Regions from separate parts of the Janthinobacterium sp. GMG2 genome, predicted to be linked through region 1. Evidence: predicted binding sites of a transcription regulator. Region 1 holds the regulator's gene; each other region holds the start of a gene.
What was found. The regulator FNR, encoded in region 1, switches genes on or off when oxygen is low (the NO sensors DNR and NnrR bind a similar motif). The targets are predictions, from matches to a motif close to TTGATNNNNATCAA.

Region 1 (7,845 bases):
CCATCATGTGGATCAGCTGCTTGCTGATGGCCAGGCCCAGGCCCGTGCCGCCGAAGCGGCGCGTGATGCTCTGGTCGCCCTGCGAAAACGCGGCAAACAGCTGCTGTTGCTGCAGTTCCGTCATGCCGATGCCCGTGTCGCGCACTTCGAAGCGCAGCCAGGCGCGGCCGCTCTCGCTCCTGCTCTCGGCCAGGCTGACGGCCACCACCACTTCGCCGTTCTCCGTGAACTTGATGGCGTTGCCGGCCAGGTTGACGAGGATTTGCTGCAGGCGCTGGGCGTCGCCCACGAGGCGCCGCGGCACGTCGGGCTCGACGGCGATGGCCAGTTCCAGCTCCTTTTCGCCCGCATTCATCGTCATCGTCGTGGCCAGGGTATTCATGACTTCGTCGAGGTCGAATTCGACGGGCGACAGTTCCATGCGCCTCGCCTCGATCTTCGAATAATCGAGCACGTCGTTGAGGATACCCAGCAGCGACTGGCCCGCCACGCGCACCATGGTCAGATACTTGCGCTGTTCCGTATCGAGCTTGGTATTTCCCAGCAAATACACCATGCCCAGCACGGCATTGAGGGGCGTGCGGATTTCATGGCTCATGTTGGCCACGAAATCGCTCTTCGCGCGGTTGGCGGCCTCGGCCCGGTCGCGTTCCTGCTCCAGTTCGGCCGCGCGCGATTCGAGTTCCTGCTGCAGACGGTCGCGCTCGCTCATCAGGCCGTTGAACGCCTCCGTCAGTTCGCCGATCTCGTCGCGCTGCTGCACCGGCACGGGGGTGAAACGGCTGCCGCTGGTGCGCAGGGCCAGCAGGGTGTTGCGCAGGCGCACCAGCGGCGACAGCAGGCGCACGGTGACCCAGCCCAGAACAAATGCGGCCAGCAGCGAAGCGAGGATGCTCCACAGCACCAGCCGGTACAGGACGCCATCGAACGGTTCGAAGGCGTCCGCGACGGGCAGCGAGGTAGCCAGCAGCCAGTTCACCGATTTCAAACGCTTGAAGCTGTTGACGGCCGTGATGCCGCGGCTGTTGGTGCTGACCATGCTGCCTTCGCCATCTTCCTTCAGCAGCTGGGTGGTCGTCAGGTTGGCGCTCGGCTGGCGCGGCTGCAGCAAGCGGCTGGTATCGGGATGCAGCACGTAGCGCGGCACGGCGCCGCGCGTGAGGATGAAGTAATAGCCGCTCTTGCCGATCTTTTCCGAGCGCAGGCGTCCCAGCAGGTTGTCCTTGTACAGGCGCAGCACGCCGATCACCACGCCGGCCACCTGGCCATCGGCGGCCAGCACGGGCGCGACCATCTGCACGATGGGCATGCCGCTCGACTTGCCGAGCATCGGCTCGGTGATCATGGGCTGGCGCGTGCGCAGCACGGTCTGGAAATACTCGCGCTCGGCAACGTTGATGCCCGTGCGCCCCGCCACTTCCGGCATGTCGGCCACGACGGCGCCATGTGCATCGAGCACCAGCACGTCGTCGAACAGCACCAGCATCGAGCGGCGCGAATAGTATTCGCGCAATTGGGCCGGCTGGGCCATCAGTTCCGGCGGCTGCTGCCTGGCCGTCAGGGTGACGATCTGCAGCAGCATGCCCAGCTTGTCGTCGAGCTCGGCAGCGGTGCGGCTGATCAGGGACGACTGCTGGCTCAGCAGTACTCGGGTGAAGTCGTCGCGCATGTGCTGCACCTGTATCATGGTGACCAGCGCGATCATGGCGATCGAGGTCAGGCTGGTGGCCAGCGCGACTTTTGCTTTGATGCCGAGAGGCTTCATGATTTCCTTTTCAGTACCGGGCGGCACAGGCGGCAGATAATGCTGTTAGGAATTTTCCTATCAATACATCAAGTTGGCAAGCGGCGCCGCGCAAATGACCCTCCCCGCATGGGCTTTTGACGATGTTGCCATATAATTAAAGGCTGGACGTCGTTTATTCGCCGAAATTGCGGTGAAATTGGCACACGGCAACCCTGTATGCAGTAAACTTGTTGTTGCATTTTCTAAAAGGTACCGACATGACTGAAGCGCTACTCACTCCAACCTTGCCCACAGTGACCGTGGAAGCGTTGCGTGCGCGATGCTCGACCTGCAGCATGCATCAATTGTGCCTGCCGATGGGCCTCGATATGGGCGACATGGACAGGCTGGACCAGATCATCGGCCGCCGCCGCAAGATCGTGCGCGGCGCCTCGCTGTTCCGCATCGGCGACTCGTTCCAGAACCTGTACGCGATCCGCCTGGGACACTTCAAGACGTACCAGATCAATCCCGGCGGCGAAGAGCAGGTGACGGGCTTCCAGATGGCCGGCGAACTGCTGGGCATGGACGCCATCAGCGCCGACCGCCACCACTGTAATGCGGTGGCGCTGGAAGACAGCGAAGTGTGTGAAATCCCGTTTTCCAGCCTGGAACAATTGCTGGGCAATATGCCGACTCTGCTGCGGCATTTCCACCGCATGATGAGCCAGGAAATCACGCGCGAGCAAAGCGTGATGCTGTTGCTGGGCAATATGCAGGCGACGCAGCGTTTTGCCGCCTTCATCGTCAACCTGGCGTCGCGCTATGAAGCGCGCGGCTATTCGAGCAGCAAATTCCAGCTACGCATGTCGCGCGAGGAAATCGGCAACTACCTGGGCCTGACCATCGAGAGCGTCAGCCGCCTGCTGTCCAAATTTAAGAAGGAAGGCTGGCTGCGCGTGTCGAACCGCGAGATCGAGATCCTGCAACCAGCCAAGCTGAAAGCCATTACGGCAGGCACGGACGTCTGCAAGTAAGGCTTATAGCTCTTCGTCCGCATGCAGCGCGATGCTGCGCTGCACGGGCCAGGTCCAGATGCCGGACAGGCGCCACTCGCGCTTGTCGTTTTCCACCAGCACCTGCCAGCGGCTGCGCTCGAGCATCGGCAGCGCGACCGAAAAATTGCCGGCCGCATCGGGCTGCACCAGCAGCTTGATATCTTTTTCCGGCAGGGTCGCATGCGCCAGGTGCAGCTGCAGCGGTCCCTGGTAGGCCTTGCCGAAGCTGTGCACGGAACCGCTCAGGCGCGCTTGCGCCACGTCGTACGCCAGGCTCGTATCCATGGCCAGGTCGCTGGCGATCGTGTCGCGCTTCAAATCCTGGTTGATCGCCTTGCCCTGCTTGTAATAATCGCCCACCACCAGCGCATCGGGCTGCGTAAACGCGATATAGCCCATGAAGCTGCCGACGACCACGGACAGGCCGGGACCGATCATCAGCAGCCATGGCCAGCGATGCTTGTACCACGGTGCAACGGGAGGCTGCAGTTTCAGACTGTCGGACATGGTATTTCTCCTCTGTAAACGGCCAGCCCCCGTGCGGGGACCGGCCTTCCTGCATCACCGCGGCACGATGAAGACCGCGCTTTCACGCACATGCAGCGACGGGTTGTCCAGCGATTGCAATTCGATCGCAATCTTGTTCGACCCCTTCTCGCCCACGCCGTGCGGCACGCGCAGGCGGATCGGCCAGCCCAGCGTTTCCGTCGGCTGCAAGGTCACTTCTTCGCGCGTCAGCAAGGTCAGGCCCGGCAAGCCGGAGGCGCTGATCTTGAAATGCTGGCTTTGCTCGGACGTGTTCATGATCTGCAGGCGGTAGACGTTTTCGATCATGCCGTCTTCCACTTCGCGTCCCATCGAACCGCGGTCGCGGATCACGTCCATTTTCAGGGGCGTGCGCAGGGCCAGCGAGGTACATACGGCGATGATGATCAGGGCCAGGATGGAAGTGTAGATCAGGACGCGCGGGCGCATGGCGCGCTGGCGTATCTGCTTCGAATTGAAGTTGTTTTCCATCGCATGGTCGGTGCTGTAGCGTATCAGGCCACGCGGCCGCTCGACCTTGTCCATCACGCTGTTGCAGGCATCGACGCAGGCGGCGCAGCCGATGCATTCATACTGCAGGCCGTTGCGGATATCGATGCCGGTCGGACACACCTGCACGCACAGGGTGCAGTCGATGCAATCGCCCAGCTTGTCGTTGTTGCCGGCCTTCTTGCTCATGGCGCCGCGTGGTTCGCCGCGCTTGGCATCGTAGGTGATGATCAGGGTGTCCTGGTCGAACATGGCGCTCTGGAAGCGCGCGTAGGGGCACATGTATTTGCACACCTGCTCGCGCAGCCAGCCCGCGTTGCCGTAGGTTGCCAGGCTGTAGAACAAGACCCAGAACCATTCCCAGGGACCGAAATTCAAGGTGACCACCGATTGCGCCAGTTCCTTGATCGGCGTGAAGTAGCCGACAAAGGTAAAGCCCGTCCACAGGGCGATGGCGCCCCATACCAGGTGCTTGGCCGTCTTCTTGAATGCCTTGCGCACGGACGGGCCCTGCTTGTCGAGGGCCATGCGCGCGCTGCGCGTGCCCTCGATGCGGCGTTCGACCCACAGGAAAATTTCCGTGTATACCGTTTGCGGGCAAGAGAACCCGCACCACACCCGCCCGGCAATGGCCGTGACGAGGAACAACAAATACGCACAGATGATCAGCAGGGCCGCCAGATAGATGAAATCCTGGGGCCACAGCACGACGCCGAAAATGTAGAACTTGCGCGTGGTCAAGTCGAACAGCAGGGCTTGCCTGCCATTCCAGGTCAACCACGGCAAGCCGTAGAACGCGAGCTGGGTAAGCCATACGCATACCCATCGCCAGGTAGCGTAGCGTCCTTTGGCCTCGCGAGGGTAGATCTGCTCGCGGGCCGCATACATCTTGATGACTTGAGGTTCCATTACATCATTTCACGGGCGTCTGAGGATTCGACAGGCTCCAGACATACGCCGACAGCACGTGTACCTTGGACTCGCCGAGGAAATCGCTGAAGGCCGGCATGGTGTTGCTGCGTCCCTTGCGTACGGTTTCCATGATGGTATCGGCGCTGCCGCCGTACAGCCAGACCTTGTCCGTCAGATTCGGCGCGCCGAGCATCTGGTTGCCCTTCGCATCGGCGCCGTGACAGGCCATGCAGGCGCCAAACTTGGCCTTGCCCAGCACCGACTTGACGGGATCCGAGGTCGAACCGGACAGGCTGAGCACATAATGGGCCACGTTCTCGACGTCCTTTTCGGAACCGAGGGCGGCGCCCATCGGTGGCATCTGCCCATTGCGGCCGTGCAGGATGGTGGTCTTGATGATGTCGGGTTCGCCGCCATACAGCCAGTCCTTGTCCGTCAGGTTGGGGAAGCCCTTGTTGCCGCGCGCATCCGAACCGTGGCATTGCGCGCAGTAGGTCAGGAACAGGCGCTGGCCGATGGCTTGCGCCTGCGGGTCGGCGGCCACCGTCTTCAAGTCCTGGCTCAGGTACTTGTTGAACAGGGGGCCGTAGTCGGCTTCCGCCTTCTTCAGCTCTTCCTCATACTGGCCCGTCGATTTCCAGCCCAGGCTTCCCGCATAATTGCCCAGGCCCGGATACAGGAACAGGTAGGCCAGCGCGAAGACGATGGTGATGTAGAACAGCCACATCCACCAGCGCGGCATCGGCGTATTGAGTTCCTTCAAGTCCTCGTCCCAGACGTGGCCCGTGGTGCCGTCGGCGGGGGCGCCGGCGACCACTTTCACTTTCGACTGCGAGTACAGCAGCACGCCGCAGCCGATGATGCCCAGCAGGGACAGCACGATGATGTAGATATTCCAGAAGCCATTGGTAAAGTCAGCCATGGTTATGCTCCTTCGCCAGGTTCATCTCGGCCTCGGCCGGATAGTCGAGCGCGTCGTCGGCGAACGGCAGGCGTGCCGCCGCGTCGAAGTCGCTGTTGCTGCGGCTGAACGTCCACCACAGGATGCCCACGAACGTCGTAAAGGAAACCACCGTCATGACGCTGCTGGCGCTGTCAAACAGGTTTTCGATTGCCATGCTAATTCCTTGTTTTGATTAATGTACCGAGGCCTTGCAGATAGGCGACCAGGGCGTCTTCTTCCGTCTTGTCCTGCAGCTGCGCGGGGCCGGCGGCGATTTCTTCCTCGCTGTACGGCTGGCCCAGGCGCTTCAGGGCGCGCATCTTCGGCACGATCTCGTCAGGCACCAGCTTGGTCTTCGCCAGCCAGGGGTAGGACGGCATGTTCGACTCGGGCACCACGTCGCGCGGGTTGTTCAAGTGCGTGCGGTGCCATTCATCGCTGTAGCGGGCGCCCACGCGGGCCAGGTCGGGCCCCGTGCGCTTGGAACCCCACTGGAACGGACGGTCGTAGACGAACTCGCCGGCGACCGAATAGTGGCCATAGCGTTCCGTTTCCGCGCGCAGCGGACGCACCATCTGCGAGTGGCAGTTGTAGCAGCCTTCGCGCACGTAGATGTCGCGGCCCGCCAGGCGCAGCGGCGAATACGGTTTCAGGCCGGCGACCGGCTCCGTCGTGCTCTTCTGGAAGAACAGGGGGACGATCTCGACGGCGCCGCCGATGCTGATCACCACCGTGACCAGGGCGATCAGCAGCCAGGGGTTTTTCTCAATCCATGCATGTGAAAATTTCATTTGCTTTTGCTCCTATCAGGCGTGCGCCGCGTTCAGTTCCGGAATGCGGGCGACGGGGAGTTTGCTGCCGCGCAGGGTCATCCAGGTGTTGTAGCCCATGATGCACATACCCGACAGGTACAGCAGGCCGCCGGCCACGCGCACCACGTAGTACGGATACGTCGCTTTCACGCTCTCGACAAAGGTGTAGGTCAGGGTGCCGTCCGGATTGACCGCGCGCCACATCAAGCCCTGCATCACGCCGGCGATCCACATGGCGGCGATGTACAGCACGATGCCGATGGTGGCCACCCAGAAGTGCACGTCGACCAGGCGCGTGCTGTGCATCTGCGTGCGGCCAGCCAGGCGCGGCAGCAGGTAGTAGATCGAACCCATGGTGATGAAGCCCACCCAGCCCAGAGCGCCCGCATGCACGTGGGCAACGGTCCAGTCGGTGTAGTGCGACAGCGAGTTGATGGTCTTGATCGACATCATCGGACCTTCGAAGGTGGCGATGCCGTAGAACGACAGCGAGACGATCATGAATTTCAGGATCGGGTCGGTGCGCAGCTTGTGCCAGGCGCCCGACAGGGTCATGATGCCGTTGATCATGCCGCCCCAGCTTGGCGCCAGCAGGACCAGCGAGAAGACCATGCCGATCGATTGCGTCCAGTCAGGCAATGCCGTGTAGTGCAGGTGATGCGGGCCCGCCCACATGTAGGTGAAGATCAGCGCCCAGAAGTGGACGATCGACAGACGGTACGAGTACACGGGGCGCTCGGCCTGTTTCGGGATGAAGTAGTAGACCATGCCCAGATAGCCGGCGGTCAGGATGAAACCCACCGCGTTATGGCCGTACCACCACTGGATCATGGCGTCCTGCACGCCCGCATAGGCGGAATACGACTTGGTGAACGAGGCTGGCATGACGGCGCCATTGACCACGTGCAAAATCGTCACGGCCAGGATGTAGGCGCCGAAGAACCAGTTGGCCACGTAGATATGCTTGACCTTGCGCTTGATCAGGGTGCCGAAGAACACGATGGCGTAGGCGATCCAGACGACGGCGATGAGGATGGCGATAGGCCATTCCAGTTCCGCGTATTCCTTGCCGCGCGTCATGCCCATGGGCAAGGTAACGACGGCGCACAGGATCACGGCTTGCCAGCCCCAGAAGGTGAAGGCGGCCAGTTTGTCGGAAAACAGGCGCACCTGGCAGGTGCGTTGTACAACGTAGTACGAAGTAGCGAACAGGCCGCAGATGCCGAAGGCGAAAATCACCGCATTCGTGTGCAGCGGACGCAGGCGTCCGTATGTCAGCCATGGTATGTCGAGGTTCAGGGCAGGCCAGGCCAGCTGAGCGGCGATGATAACGCCAACCAGCATGCCGATGATGCCCCA
Region 2 (7,845 bases), on a different contig from region 1:
ATCACCATCGCCGGCAACATGAAGGACATGCTGCGCAACATCGTGGCCGTAGGCGCCGACACCTTGCGCCGCGGCACCAAAGAGACGGGGTCCATCCTCATCGAGAGCATGGTGGTGGCGGGCGGCTGAGGCGCAGGCTGATGTATGCCTTGCGGCAGGTCCTGCCTTAGTACTGTTCCCACTCGGCATCGGCGACCACGGCCAGGGTGCCCGCCTTGCCTGCTTTCCTCGCGGGCGCTGCCGTGACGCGCGGCGCGGCGGCGGGCTTGGCTGGCGCGCGTGCCGGAGCGCGGATGGCTTGCACCTGCGCCGGCGGCAGCGCCTGCGTGCCGTCGAGCTTGAACACGCTGACGGCTTCGGCCAGAATGCCCGCCTGATCCTGCAGGGCTTCGGACGCGGCGGCGGCCTCTTCCACGAGGGCCGCATTTTGCTGTGTCACCGCATCCATTTCCGTGATGGCCTGGTTGATCTGTTCAATGCCCGTTTCCTGCTCGTTGCTGGCGGACGTGATCTCGGCCATGATGTCCGTGACGCGCCGCACGCTGCTGACGATCTCTTCCATGGTGCTGCCCGCCTGGTTCACGAGGCTGCTGCCGAGGTTGACCTGGTGCACGGAGTCGTCGATGAGGATCTTGATTTCCTTGGCGGCGGAGGCGGAGCGGTGGGCCAGGTTGCGCACTTCCGTGGCGACCACGGCAAAGCCCCGTCCCTGCTCGCCCGCCCTGGCCGCTTCCACGGCCGCATTCAGGGCCAGGATATTGGTCTGGAAAGCAATGCCGTCGATGACACCGATGATGTCGACGATTTTCTTTGACGAGGCATTGATGGAGTCCATGGTCGTGATCACTTCGGCCACTACCTGACCGCCCTTGCTGGCCACGCTGGAGGCCGATTGCGCCATCTGGTTGGCCTGGCGCGCGTTTTCGCCATTCTGCTTGACGGTGGACGTCAGTTCCTCCATCGACGAGGCCGTTTCTTCCAGCGAGCTGGCTTGCTGTTCCGTGCGCGACGACAGGTCCATATTGCCGGAGGCGATTTCACGCGAGCCGTGGGCGATGGCATCCGTGCCATGGCGCACGCGCGCCACGATGCCTTGCAGATTGTCATTCATCTCTTTCAAGGCCCGCAGCAGCAGGCCTGTTTCATCGTTGCCGCGCGCGTCGATGGTGACCGACAAGTCGCCGGCAGCCACCCGTTGCGCCACCTTGACGGCTTCGGCTATGGGGCGGCTGATGGAACGGCTGATCAGGATGGCCAGCGTGATGGCAATGGCCGTCGCGGCGATCGACAGGGACAGGCTCAGGATGATGGCCATGCGCCCATCGGCGCCGGCTTGCTTGCCTTCGCTTTCCATCAGCGATTCCTGGAAGCTGGCCATGGCCGCCAGTGCCGTCAGGAATTTTTCTTGCGGATAACGCAGCTGCGTCAGCAGGAAAATGCCCGCCGTTTCCGATTTGCCTTCCTGTAATAGCTTGATATTCGCATCGCGCGTCTTGCCATAGCCTTCGTGGCCGTTCGCCACGGCCTGGAACAGCTCCTGCCCCTTGGGCGTGTTGACCAGGACTTTCAGGCGCGCCAGCAGTTCCACGTTCTTTTTGACCGACGCCTGTACCTTGGCCACGGAACTGCTGACTTCATCGGCATCGTTGGCGCCGATGATGGCGATGCTCAGGAGGCGAGCCTGGATATTGACCTCGGACTGTATCGCATTGGACAGCATGACCTTGACATAGCGGTCGTTGAGGATTTTTTCCGTCGAGGCATTGATATTGCGGATGCGGGTGATGGAAACAAATGCCACCATGATAAGCAGGACAATGATCAGGCCGAAACTGAAGGCCAGGCGGGTACTGATTTTAAGCTTGGACATAGGGTATTCATCCTTGGCGGAAAGCGGAAAGCGTGCGCTGGGCATCGTCCTGCGGACAGGCGGCGTCCGTCCGTGACGATGCTGATGCGGTCAGTGTGCGTTACAGAGAGCTAGCTCGGCAGGTATGGGGCCGTGATGTCAAGGGCAATGCCATGGATGCGCATTGCAGGGCGCCGGCGAGGTGGCCAGCGGCGTATTCTTGAGGGGCCGCGCAGAAGGGCACGGTCCGATTTTGTTGTTCAGTGTAGGACGATAATTTCTGGCAGGCAAGATGTTCGCGCAAAAAATCACCGGGCCAGCAACGCTTGCCGCGCGGGCAAAAAAAATGCCCCGGCGAACGGGGCATGGGGTCAAGCGGGCCGGTCTGGCCCTGGCGTTCAGGCGCGCAAGGTGGACAGGATAGGCTGCAGCACGGCCGCACCCAGGGCGGCGCTGCGGGCGCCGCTCCAGCCCGTTTGCGGGTCGGGATCGTTGGCATTGTCCTTGAACGGCAATTCCAGGGTCAGCGACAGGCAGCCGAAGGCGTGCGTGATGTGGGGCGAACCCATGGTCAGCACTTCCGGCGTGAACGGGCCGTCTTCGTAGCCGTGCTCATCCTGGAAGTCGGGGCTGGCCACCTTGAAGTCGGCGATGAAGCGGTCTTGCTCGGCCTTTTGTGCTGGCGTGAAATTTTCCAGCGCATCGCTGCCGGCCACGAAGACGTAAGGCAAACCTTCGTCGCCATGCACGTCGAGGAAGAGGTCGCAGCCGATTTCATGCATTTTCTGTTTCACCAGGAATACTTCCGGGCTGCGCTCCATCGTCGGCGTCATCCATTCGCGGTTCAGGTTGGCGCCGGCCGCGTTGGTGCGCAGGTTGCCATGCACGGAACCGTCCGGGTTCATGTTCGGCACCACGTAGAAGACGGCGTCCTGCAGGCACTGGCGGGCAAACGGATTGGCCTGGTCCAGCAAGGCTTCGAGCATGCCTTCGACAAACCATTCGGCCATCGTTTCACCGGGATGCTGGCGCGCGATGACCCAGACTTTTTTCTCGGCATCGGCGTCGCCGACCACCAGCAGATTCATGTCGCGGCCTTCGACGGTGCTGCCCAGGTCGATCAGGCGCACCAGCGGCGACGCTTGCGCGCTGTCGATCAGGGCCAGGTGGCGGTCCCATGGGTACGGCTCGAAGTAGGCGTAGTACACGCTTTCTTCTTCGGGCGTATGTTCGATCGTCATCACGGTGCCGTCAAAGCTGGTCGGCACGCGGAACCAGGTTTCGCGGTCGTAGCTGGCGACGGCCTGGTAATCTTTCCAGCCGTCCGGGTAGGCCGACTTGCCTGCGTTCATGAAGCGGATCGTGCACGCCTCGCCTTGCGCGCCTTGCAGGCGGAAGTAAAACCACTGCGTGATGTCGGCGTGGGAATCCTTGCGGATGTTCAGCTCGATGGAGTGGGCATCGTCGGCGCGCAGCACCTCGATCGCGCCGGCGTCGAATTGCTGGCTGATTTTAATGGTCATGAGTGTTCCTGATAAAAACGTATGGGTTTTGCATCGTGTGCAATGGCGCGATGATACCTGTTTTGCGGTGGCCTTTGTGCTGGCGCAAACGATGACGGACATGCTTTGCTAACGTGGAAGCTCCAACACGGGGAGATCATCATGGATGACAACGGCAAACACATACGCGAACTGGAAAAGAAAGTCAGCGCCCTCAGCGACGCCCTGGCGCATCTGGGCAAAGGTACGACCTTGCAGGAATTGCTGCGCATCATACGTTTCCCCGGCTATACGACGCCGGCCGAATACACGTTCAACGTCGCCATCCTCGATACCATGCTGGTGCAGGTCAATGCGCTGGAAAAGCTGGGGCAGGATTTGTTGGCAGGGGCCAAGCAAGTAGTGGTGAAGCAGTGAGCAGACAGTAACTTATTCCTGAACGCCTGGAAAATGTTCAGGGCAAGGCGCAGGGCCGCAGGCAGTACGAACGTACGCCCAGGCCCTGCAACGCCGCCATGGACGTTTTGTCAGGTGTTCAGACCGCCAAAACGTTCAAAAAACCACGGCTCGACGTCGGGGGCATGCTCATCCTCGCGCCGCAATGTCGCCAGGATATGCTCCTCGGCAGGTGCATACGTGATGCGGTACAGGTCGCGCGCCAGCGCATACGCTTGCGTGCCGGGCCACGGTTCGGGCAGCAGTTCGACGGGCAGTTGCGGGTCGTGCAATTGCACGCGGCGGTAGGCGTGCGTCAGCAGCGAGCGGATGACGAACGCCTGCTCCGCATCGAACACGGGTTCTTCCTGCAGCAGGGTCAGCAGGGGCTGGAAGCTGGCGATGAATTTTTCGTAGCCGGCCATCACTTCCGACAAGTCCCAGCAGTCGCCCACCATGTCGCGCAGGGGGCGCGTGCTCACGCCAGGCAATTCTGTTGTGTGGCAGACGTACAGCTTGCCCTGCACCTCGTTGCGCACGAGGATATCTTCGAGCGCTTCCGCATTGCTGGCGGGGTGGCCGAAGATGCCGGGAGAAATCAAGCCATAGCCGGCCCACAATAATTCCTTGCGCAGCGCCCCCCGCTCGGCGGCGCCGATGCTGCCGGCCGGCCCGATCACCAAGGTCCAACTGCCATCCCAATGCACGACCAGCGGCGCATAGATGCGGCGGTAGGCGCGTTCGAAGCGGGCCAGCGCCTCCGGGCGTATCGTATAGGCACTGCGGCGGCCGTCGCGCTGCGAGCTGAGCCAGCCTTCCTGCGCCAGGCGGAACACGCTGGTGCGCAATAGCCGGTCATTGACGCCGAAAGGCGCCAGCAGTTCGATCAGGCTGCCCAGCCAGATGGCGCCGCCGCGCGGCACGATGGCGTCGCCAAAGATGGTCATCACCAGGGACTTCGAGCGCGGTGGGTCGCTTTCCAGGAAATCGGCTATCCATGCCGTGCAGCGGGTGTTCTTCATGTGGTTCCGGTCTGGCCGTGTTGCGGTCGAATCAATAAAAGCAGCAGTTTACTTGGCTGCGCGGGTAGCGCGGCAATAATTTGCCGGAAGCGCTGGTGGCGCTCCATAGTGTTTTCTCATAAGCAATATCATACGCACAAAAAAGCTGCACAAGATACGAAATTTTAAAATGATTCATATCAAGTGTATGCAAATCGTTTTTTGTATCGTATTATCTGTTCATCGCACCGCGTTGCTGCGCAAAATCAAAGACATGGGAGACACATCATGTACGCACAAATGGTTGAAACCGGCCTCAAGAACGTCCGTTCCCTCGACGACATGGGTCAAGAAGAGCGCGCTTTCCAGGCGCGCATCGACGAAGGTATCAAGATCGAGGCCAAGGACTGGATGCCGGACGCCTACCGCAAGACCCTGATCCGCCAGATTTCGCAGCACGCGCACTCGGAAATCGTCGGCCAGTTGCCCGAAGGTAACTGGGTCACGCGCGCCCCGACCCTGAAACGCAAGTCGATCCTGCTGGCGAAGATCCAGGACGAAGCGGGCCACGGCCTGTATCTGTACAGCGCCGCGGAAACCCTGGGCGTGTCGCGCGACGACTTGCTGGCCGCCTTGCACTCGGGCAAAGCCAAGTATTCGAGCATCTTCAACTATCCGACCCTGTCGTGGGCCGACATGGGCGCCATCGGCTGGCTCGTTGACGGCTCCGCCATCATCAACCAGATTCCCCTGTGCCGCTGCTCATACGGTCCATATGCGCGCGCCATGATTCGCGTGTGCAAGGAAGAATCGTTCCATGCGCGCCAGGGCTACGACATCATGATGTCGCTGTGCAAGGGCACGCCCGAGCAGAAAGCCATGGCGCAGGATGCGCTGAACCGCTGGTGGTGGCCATCCCTGATGATGTTCGGCCCGTCGGACGCCGCCTCCGTCAACAGCGCCCAGTCGGCGCAATGGCGTATCAAGCTGTTTTCGAACGATGAACTGCGCCAGCGCATGGTCGACCAGACCGTGCCGCAAATCGAATACCTGGGCTTGACCGTGCCCGATCCCGACCTGAAGTTCAATGCGGAGACGGGCCACTATGAATTCGGCGAGATCGACTGGTCCGAGTTCAACAACGTCCTGAAGGGCAATGGCCCGTGCAACCGCGAACGCCTGCAAACGCGCGTGAAAGCGTATGAAGACGGCGCATGGTTCCGCGATGCCTTGGTCGCGTATGCAGACAAGCAAGCTGCTAACAAAGCGGCAGCGTAAATACATAAGACAGATAGGGGATAGCAACATGAGCAAAGAATGGCCATTGTGGGAAGTTTTCATCCGCAGCCAGCACGGCCTGGCGCACAAGCATGTGGGCAGCCTGCACGCGTCCGACGCCACCATGGCGGTCAACCATGCGCGCGACGTCTACACGCGCCGCAATGAAGGCGTGAGCATCTGGGTGGTGCGCGCGGCCGATATCGTCGCCAGCAGCCCCGGCGACAAGGGCGCCCTGTTCGAACCGTCGAACAGCAAGGTGTACCGCCATCCCACCTTCTTCCCGATGCCGGAAGAAGTCAAGAACCTGTGATGGGAGCGCCTGCAATGGATGACAAGGTCAATTACCTCTTGCGCCTGGGCGATAACGCCCTGATCCTCAGCCAGCAGCTGTCGCAGCTGTGCGGCAAGGGGCCGGCGCTGGAAGAAGACATGGCGCTGACCAATGTGGCGCTGGACTTGCTGGGCCAGACGCGCTTGTGGTTCAGCTATGCGGCCGAACTGGAAAACGCGGGCCGCGACGAGGACGACATCGCCTTTTTGCGCGACGCCCACGACTTCAAGAACTGCCTGCTGGCCGAACAGCCGAACGGCAATTACGCCGACACCATGATGCGCCAGTTCTTCTTCGACAGCTGGCACTACTTCCAGCTGCTGGAACTGACCAAATCGACGGATGCGCGCATCGTCGAAGTGGCGCAAAAGTCGATCAAGGAAGTCACGTATCACTTGCGCCGCAGCGGCGACCTGATCGTGCGCCTCGGCGATGGCACGGCCGACAGCCACGCGAAAACGCAGGCCGCCGCCGACAAGCTGTGGATGTACACGGGCGAGATGTTCACGTACGACGCCGTCGACCAGGCCATGGTTGCCGCCGGCATCGCGCCGCCATCGGACGTACTGCGCCGGGCTTTCCTCGAACACGTGGCCGAGATCTTCGCCGAAGCCACCTTGACCATGCCGGCGCCCGACGCCTGGATGCAAAAAGGCGGCAAGCAGGGCACGCACACGGAACACCTGGGTTTCATCCTGGCCGAGATGCAGTTCCTGCAGCGCGCCTATCCCGGGGCGGAGTGGTAATGAACACGGTCGCTGGCGCCACGGCGCTGGACGCCGCCCAAGTCTGGGCCTGGCTCGGCGACGTGCCGGACCCGGAAATCCCCGTCATTTCGGTGGTGGACCTGGGCATCGTGCGCGCCGTCGAAGTCACGGATAGCGATGCGTGCATCGTGACGATCACGCCCACGTATTCGGGCTGTCCGGCGATGCAGGTGATCGCCGACGCCGTCACGGAGGCCTTGCGCAGCCATGGCGTGGCCAAGGTGACCTTGGTGAACCAGCTGGCGCCCGCCTGGACGACGGATTGGATGAGCGAAGCGGGCAAGGCCAAGCTGAAAGGCTATGGCATCGCCCCGCCGCAGCAGCAGGTGATCGATATCAGCGGCCTGCGTGGCGGCGTCAAGCGCCAGGCGATGCCGAAACTGGACGTGATCTGCCCGAACTGCGGCTCGACGCACACGCAGCTGACCAGCCAGTTCGGCTCCACGCCGTGCAAGGCCCTGTACAAATGCATCGATTGCCGCGAACCGTTTGACTACTTCAAGTGCCACTAAAAAAATCAGGCACACGTTCCGAAGAAACTGGAGATGAAGCATGAGTAAATTTTATCCGCTGTGCGTGGCCAACGTGCGCAACGAAACGCGCGACACCATCGCCGTCACGTTCGACGTGCCTGCCGAGCTGCAGCAGCAGTTCCGTTTCCAGCAGGGCCAGCACCTGA
Region 3 (7,845 bases), on a different contig from region 1:
CGCCGTGCAACACTATCAAAATCGCCGCTGGGATTGATCAGGCCTGCTGCAGCGCCTTGCGCACGGCGCGGAACTGCTGCGTCAAGCCGCCGTAGCCCCAGGCCGCCTGGCGCGCATCGTGCACATGGATGTAGCTGACGTCGTGCAAGGCGCCGAGATACTCGTGCATGGCGGCAAACACGGCGGCGATATACGCGGCCTTTTCCGCCGCCGTATTCGTTTCATCGCTGATCAGGATATCGAGGAAAAAGCTGGCCTTGCCTTGCGCTTGCAACGAGGGCCCGCCGACAAACCAGTGCGCTGCGTCAAGATGGCTGATCGCCACCGACGTCAGCTCGGGCGCCTTGTGCAACAGTTGCGCCGTCAATTGACTCAGGGTGGCGGCGATGGCGGCCGACTGGCCCGCCTTGGGTGGCGTGGATAAACGCAGGTTCAGGATGGGCATGGGATGCTCCGCAAGTGGATGAAGCCCCATTCTAGGCAGGCGGGAGATAAAACGGCAGCCCCCGCCAGGCACAGGATCTGTGCAGTTTATGCACCAATGCCTGCGCGCATAAAAAAAGGGCTTGCCGCGGCAAGCCCTTGTTGCATCGACCGCCCTTGCTTAGCGGCGCTGCACCTTCATCAGGCGTGCGCCCACGGACGACGACAGGCTGACCTCGAAGCGGCCACCGGCCGGCAAGGCGCTGACGTCGACGCTGGCTTTGCCACCGGTCAAGTCACTGGCGACCACCGTCTTGCGGCCATCGGCGGCGACGTGCAGCACGGCGGCGTACGGTTCCGCCTCGGCATTCCAGACCAGCGCCAGCTTGCCGCCGCTTTGTACCGCATCGAACGTGGCATCGTTGGCGGCGACCTTGCTGCGGCGCGCCGGGCGCTCCAGCTTGGCCAAAGCCTTGCCATTTGCCAGCACTTGCACGTCGCTGATGTCGCCCGGGTTGGCGAAGCTGACGCGGAAATGGCTCATGGCGTTGCCGCCATGGTCGGCCACGGAGACGGCATCGAAGGGCAAGTCGATAGTCTGTCCCAACGCCGTCAGCACACGCAAGGTATAAGCATGGCCGCTGCCGCTGGCCGCTGCGCCGATGCGCACCGACGAGGCAACCGCGGGACGCAGCCCCACGCCAGATGGCGTGATACGGCCGGAAATCGTCAGATAGCCATTCTCGGCCACGGACATGCTGGCGGCCACCACATTGCTGCCAGTAACCTGCGTGCTGCGCTTCTCCAGGAATTGCTGTACGCGCACATAGCTGTAGTCGGAGAACCAGGCGCCGCTGCAATAGCTCATCACGTCTTTCATCGGCGTGCTGCCATAGACTGCTTTGCTCAACTGGCCAATGCTGCCCGCATAGCTGCTGTTGTACAGCGGTTGCGGACCCAGATCGCCATTCGCATACGGGTAGTCGGCAGCGGCGCCGGACGGACCGCCACAGGCAACGTGCTGCAACGAGTGGTTGTGACCCAGCTCATGCACCAGCGTAGTCAGCCATTCAGGCCATTGATTGCCGAATGGATCGACGGAGGCAATGCTGTTGAACCTGGCGTCCAGGCCGATGGCCGACGTGAAGTCGTTGCCGCTGCTGCGCTGGTTGATGTAGGCCAGGCCGGCGGCGCGCGTGGAGGACATTTTCGGCACGAAACCATAATAATAGGCGCCGCGGTCTTCCAGTGCGCGCTGGTTTTCCAGCTTGCCCAGGGTATCGCTCCACCAGCTGTCGGCCGTGCTGCTGCCAGGCATGCTCAGCGCCGCGCGCGTGGTAATGCTGATATTTTCCGCCGCATACGGATACACGCGCAGCAGCGCGGCACGGATCACCTCGGCGTCAGGCAGTTGCGCCACGCCATCATCGGTGCTCAACGGTACTAGCACCAGACGGATCCTGGCCAGGCTGGCCACCACGGGCGCCGCTTCCTGACTCACTTGCACGCCGTCATTGCCCACGGCCGTCACGCGCACGCGCACGCCAGGCAGAACCCAGCCGGACGGCAGGATGGCGCTGAAATTGCCGTTGAAACTGTAATCGCTTTTCGACGTCGGCAAGACCGACGGGCCGCTCATGGTGATGCTGCCCAGGTTGCTGCCATTGGCAGCCGTCGCATTCAAGGTCACGGCCGGGCTGGCCTGGCCTGTTTGCGTGGCCAGCACGGACACGCGCACGGCGGCCGGCTTGCCGCGCGTCAGGCGCAAGGCTGCATCGCTGGCATTCAAATTCAGTACCTGCGCGAAATCAATGCTGCCCAAGGTAAAGGCCGACACCGTGCCCGCATTCACGGCGATGCGCGAAGCGGCCGACAGCATCACGCTGCCCGTTGCCGACGCTGGCGCGGACAGCACCAGCTGGCTGGCACTGGCGCTGACGATGGCGGCTGGCGTACTGCCCACCGTGGCCGAGCTGACCTGGTCGAGATTGCTGCCCTGCAGCGTCACCGACAAGGTCGCGCCGTTGACGGCCGACACGATCGACGTCACTGCCACGTTTGCCAAGACCGTATACGTGTCGCTGCTGGCCACATCGTTGTAGGGACCGCGCACCGTCAGCGCGCCTGTCGCCGCGCCCGCAGGCACCACCACCGTCACGCTGCCGGCCGTCTGGCTTTGCGGCGTTGCCGCCGCGCCATTGCCGAACTGCACCGCCGTCACGGCGCCCATGCCGCCGCCCGCGATCGTCACGCTGGAACCGACGCCGCCCGTTGCCGGTGCGACACTGCTCACGCTCAGCGGCAGGTACACGTTCACGTTATAGCTGGTGGTCGCCGTGCCGCTGGCGCTGACCAGGCTCAAGGCGCCCGTGACGGGCACGCCCGGCATGGCCAGGGTTACGCTGCTGTCGCTGCTGGCGCTGGCGGCAACGTTCACGCCGCCCACCTGAAAAGCCGTCACGCGGCTCAGATTCGTGCCCGTCACCACCAGGCTGCCACCCACGGCGACATTCGCCGCCGAGACGGCCGTCACGGCAGGAACCAGCACTGGCGTACCCGAGGTGGTCGCCACCACCGTGTCACCACCGCCTCCGCCGCCTCCGCCGCAAGCGGACAGCCCCAGCACGACAAACAATGCTACAAGCAGATGGTTTTTCATGGCTGGCAACCATGTTGGTGCAGCGCGATGCCTGGGAGGACACGGGAGAAATGTGACATATTGGTGACTTTTGGTGAGAATATAATTTCGAAGAACCCATATTATGGGTTAATTCGATTCCCAAGGACAACTATTAATGCTTTTGATTCAATTGGTTTTGATAATAGTTAAAGTATCGACTTGGAAAGATTTATTCTAAGAATTATTCGCTTCACTCTGTCTTGTCTTAAATCAAAATTATTTTCCTTTACAGCTATTGCCATTCAATTCATTAAAAAGATTCTGACAGTGCGCAAATAATGTGGAAATTTTTCCACAGCCTAGACGCCGTGCCTTCCTGCCAAGTTTGGCGGAAGAATTAACGTTTTGAGTAAGATTTTCAGGAATGTAATTTTCAGAAGCAGGCGCGGCGCAAGCTGATGTGTTGCAATGTGTTGCAACCTGGCCTGCTGTGGGGCGAACAGCCGCTTTTGCTTAAAACCAAAGCAGCCTGATGCCGTATAATTTTAGACCCGGTGAAATCAGGCGATTGCCACCTTCTGCCAGCCCTACCCCGCCGGCACACTCCGTCAGCTGATCCTGCTGACCCGCAACCGCCTCATACAGTCTTGTCGCCGCGCCGCCGCCCGTTTGCCTATTGAAAGCATGAAATGAACGATACCGTGATCCCCGCCATGTCCCCGACCGAAGCCACCTTGCGCGCCATCCTGGCGCAGCGGATCATGATCCTCGACGGCGCCATGGGCACGATCATCCAGCAATACAAGCTCGACGAAGAAGCGTACCGTGGCGGTCCCGCCGGCCGCTTCATCGATTTCGCCGCGCCGGCAGACAGTGGCGCGCGCGAACTGTTCGTCAAGGGCAACAATGAACTGCTGACCCTGACGCAGCCGCACATCATCCAGGAAATCCACGAGCGCTACCTGGCGGCCGGCGCCGACCTGATCGAAACGAATACCTTCGGCGCCACGACCATCGCGCAAGACGATTACCACATGGCCCACCTGGCCTATGAAATGAACGTCCAGGCGGCCAAGCTGGCGCGTGCCGCCTGCGACAAATATTCCACGCCGGACAAACCGCGCTTCGTCGCCGGTGCCCTGGGACCGACGCCAAAGACGGCGTCGATCTCGCCCGACGTGAACGACCCGGCCGCGCGCAACGTCACCTTCGACCAATTGGTGGCCGCCTACCTGCAGCAGACGCAGGGCCTGGTGGAAGGCGGCGCCGACGTGCTGCTGGTGGAAACCATTTTCGATACCTTGAACTGCAAGGCGGCCCTGTTCGCCATCGACCTGTTCTACGAGCAAAACCCGACTGTCGTGCGCCTGCCCCTGATGATTTCCGGCACCGTGACGGATGCGTCGGGACGCATTTTGTCGGGCCAGACCGTACCCGCCTTCTGGAATTCCGTGCGCCACGCGAAACCGCTGACCATCGGCCTGAACTGCGCGCTGGGCGCCGCCCTGATGCGTCCGTATGCGGAAGAGCTGGCCAAGATCGCCGACACCTTCGTGTGCATCTACCCGAACGCGGGCTTGCCCAACCCCATGAGCGACACGGGTTTCGACGAGTTGCCAGCCGACACGTCCGCCCTGCTGCGTGAATTTGCCGACGCGGGCTTCTTGAACATGGCGGGCGGCTGCTGCGGCACCACGCCCGAGCACATCGCCGCCATCGGCCAATTGCTGTCGAAAAACACGCCGCGCACGGTGCCGGCCCCATCGCACGACCTGCGCCTTGCCGGCCTGGAACCGTTCGTCGTCAATGACGCGTCGCTGTTTGTCAACGTGGGCGAGCGCACCAACGTCACGGGCTCGAAGGCGTTCGCGCGCATGATCCTCAACGAGCAATACGACGAAGCGCTGTCCGTTGCCCGCCAGCAGGTGGAAAATGGCGCACAGGTGATCGACATCAACATGGACGAAGCGATGCTCGATTCGCTGGCCGCCATGACGCGCTTTTTGAACCTGATCGCCTCGGAACCCGATATTTCGCGCGTGCCCATCATGGTCGACTCGTCGAAATGGTCGGTCATCGAAGCGGGCCTCAAATGCGTGCAGGGCAAGGCCATCGTCAACTCGATTTCCATGAAGGAAGGCGAAGAGGAATTCCTGCGCCAGGCGAAACTGTGCCGCCGCTACGGCGCGGCCGTCATCGTCATGGCTTTCGATGAAAAAGGGCAAGCCGACACCTTCGAGCGCAAGATCGAAATTTGCGCGCGCGCCTACCACCTGCTGATCGATGCGCTGGACTTCCCGCCCGAAGACATCATTTTCGATCCGAACATCTTTGCCGTCGCCACCGGTATCGAAGAGCACAACAACTACGCCGTCGACTTCATCAACGCCACGCGCTGGATCAAGGAAAACTTGCCCTACGCGAAGATCTCGGGCGGCGTGTCAAACGTGTCGTTCAGTTTCCGTGGCAACGATCCAGCCCGCGAAGCCATCCATACCGTCTTCCTGTACCACGCCATCAAGGCTGGCATGACCATGGGCATCGTCAACGCCGGTATGGTGGGCGTGTACGACAACCTCGACCCGGAACTGCGCGAGCGCGTGGAAGACGTGGTGCTGAACCGCCGCGAAGACTCGACCGAGCGCATGATCGAATTTGCCGGCACCCTGAAGGCGGGCGGCAAGGCCGAAGCGCAAACCCTGGCCTGGCGCGAAGGCACGGTGCAGGCGCGCCTGTCGCACGCGCTGGTGCACGGCATCACGCAATTCATCGTGGAAGACACGGAAGAAGCGCGCCAGGAACTGCTGCACAATGGCGGGCGCCCCATCCACGTGATCGAAGGCCCCTTGATGGCCGGCATGGACGTGGTCGGCGACCTGTTTGGCCAAGGCAAGATGTTCCTGCCGCAAGTGGTGAAATCGGCGCGCGTGATGAAACAGGCCGTGGCCCACTTGATTCCGTTCATCGAGGAAGAAAAGCTGCTGGAAGAAAAACGCACGGGCATCGTCGCCAAGCCGAAAGGCAAGATCATCATGGCGACCGTCAAAGGCGACGTGCATGACATCGGCAAGAACATCGTCACCGTCGTTCTGCAGTGCAATAACTTCGAAGTGGTGAACATGGGCGTGATGGTGCCGTGCTCGGAAATCCTCGCCCGCGCCAAGGTGGAAAACGCGGACATCATCGGTCTCTCGGGCCTGATCACGCCGTCGCTGGAAGAAATGGCGTACGTCGCCAAGGAAATGCAGCGCGACGAGCATTTCCGCATGCTCAAGATTCCCCTGCTGATCGGCGGCGCCACCACCAGCCGCGCCCACACGGCCGTGAAAATCGCCCACAACTACGAAGGCCCCGTGATCTACGTGCCGGACGCCTCGCGTTCCGTGTCCGTGGCGCAGTCGCTCTTGACGCCGGAGCAGCGCGACAAATACGTGGAAGACATCGAACTCGACTACGCACGCATCCGCGAGCAGCACGCAAACAAGAAGGCCCTGCCCATCCTGCCGCTGGCGCAAGCGCGCGCCAACCGCATGGTCGTGCCGTTCGACGGCGCCTGCACGCCCGTGAAACCGAAGTTCATCGGCCGGCGCGTGTTTAAAAATGTCGACCTGGCCACCCTGGCCAACTACATCGACTGGGGCCCGTTCTTCCAGACCTGGGACCTGGCCGGCCCCTTCCCCGCCATTCTGACCGATGAAGTGGTAGGCGACGCGGCCACCAAGGTGTACGCGGAAGGCCAGGCCTTGCTGAAAAAACTCATCGATGGGCGCTGGCTGACGGCCAACGGCGTCGTGTCCTTGCTGCCAGCGAACAGCGTCAATGACGACGATATTGAGGTGTACACGGACGATACGCGCAGTACCGTGGCATTTACCTACTACGGCATGCGCCAGCAAGGCGTCAAACCCGTGGTCGACGGCGTGCAGCGGCCGAACCAGTGCCTGGCCGACTTCATTGCGCCGAAGGCATCGGGCGTGAAGGATTACATCGGCATGTTCGCCGTGACGTCCGGCCTGGGCATTGAAAAGTACGAAAAGCGCTTCGAGGATGCGCACGACGATTACTCGTCCATCATGTTGAAATCGCTGGCGGACCGCCTGGCCGAGGCGTTTGCCGAATACCTGCACGAGCGCGTGCGCAAGGATTTGTGGGGCTATGTGCCGGACGAGCACCTGGGCAACGACGACATGATCGCCGAGAAATATGTCGGCATCCGCCCGGCGCCCGGCTACCCGGCCTGCCCCGAGCACACGGTCAAGAAACAGATGTTCGAGGTCATGCAGGCCGAGGAAATCGGCATGCAGCTGACGGAATCGTATGCCATGTTCCCCGGCGCGGCCGTGTCCGGCTTCTATTTTGCCCACCCGGAGTCGAAATACTTCGTCGTCGGCAAGATCGGCATGGACCAGGTGGAAGACATGGCCAAACGCCGTGGCGCCAATATCGAGGACGTGGAACGCTGGCTGGCGCCCAATCTGTCATAATTTAAGCACAAGGCGCGCGGAACTTTCCGCGCGCCGCAGCGCACTAACGCAGTATGCCGGCCGGCATGCTGCATGCCCGCTCCGGCCCGTTCCCTGACTGGCTAAGGAGGATATATGGCAACCAACTTCAAACTGAAACGCTGGCAGGACCAAGTGATCCTGTTGCTGGGCTTATGGCTGGTCGTCTCGCCCTGGGCCTTTTCCTATCCCGAAGGCTCGCCGCAGATGATCAACGCCCTTGTCTCGGGCCTGGTGATCGCCGTGCTGGCCGCCTTCGACCTGTACAAGACCTATTTCTGGGCCGTCGTCGTCAACCTG

Region 2: paaA (1,2-phenylacetyl-CoA epoxidase subunit PaaA) is a predicted target of FNR. The motif match lies at 4,978-4,991, and genes of this name have one in related genera.
Region 3: SKZ59_RS26570 (IPT/TIG domain-containing protein) is a predicted target of FNR. The motif match lies at 3,304-3,317, and genes of this name have one in related genera.

The regions. Positions count from the first base shown of each region.
Region 1 covers NZ_JAXAWA010000003.1:61,754-69,598, reverse strand. The annotation lists gene SKZ59_RS12360 (response regulator) at 1-1,765, opposite strand, end outside; gene fnr (fumarate/nitrate reduction transcriptional regulator Fnr) at 2,005-2,763, shown strand; gene SKZ59_RS12350 (FixH family protein) at 2,767-3,291, opposite strand; gene ccoG (cytochrome c oxidase accessory protein CcoG) at 3,346-4,728, opposite strand; gene ccoP (cytochrome-c oxidase, cbb3-type subunit III) at 4,733-5,653, opposite strand; gene SKZ59_RS12335 (cbb3-type cytochrome oxidase subunit 3) at 5,646-5,849, opposite strand; gene ccoO (cytochrome-c oxidase, cbb3-type subunit II) at 5,851-6,465, opposite strand; gene ccoN (cytochrome-c oxidase, cbb3-type subunit I) at 6,481-7,845, opposite strand, start outside.
Region 2 covers NZ_JAXAWA010000001.1:371,998-379,842, forward strand. The annotation lists gene pmbA (metalloprotease PmbA) at 1-129, shown strand, start outside; gene SKZ59_RS01670 (methyl-accepting chemotaxis protein) at 167-1,870, opposite strand; gene SKZ59_RS01675 (M14-type cytosolic carboxypeptidase) at 2,248-3,372, opposite strand; gene SKZ59_RS01680 (hypothetical protein) at 3,514-3,768, shown strand; gene paaX (phenylacetic acid degradation operon negative regulatory protein PaaX) at 3,879-4,808, opposite strand; gene paaA (1,2-phenylacetyl-CoA epoxidase subunit PaaA) at 5,076-6,065, shown strand; gene paaB (1,2-phenylacetyl-CoA epoxidase subunit PaaB) at 6,094-6,378, shown strand; gene paaC (1,2-phenylacetyl-CoA epoxidase subunit PaaC) at 6,393-7,145, shown strand; gene paaD (1,2-phenylacetyl-CoA epoxidase subunit PaaD) at 7,145-7,678, shown strand; gene paaE (1,2-phenylacetyl-CoA epoxidase subunit PaaE) at 7,719-7,845, shown strand, end outside.
Region 3 covers NZ_JAXAWA010000009.1:221,134-228,978, forward strand. The annotation lists gene SKZ59_RS26560 (LysR family transcriptional regulator) at 1-37, shown strand, start outside; gene SKZ59_RS26565 (tautomerase family protein) at 38-445, opposite strand; gene SKZ59_RS26570 (IPT/TIG domain-containing protein) at 605-3,082, opposite strand; gene metH (methionine synthase) at 3,733-7,527, shown strand; gene SKZ59_RS26580 (SPW repeat protein) at 7,642-7,845, shown strand, end outside.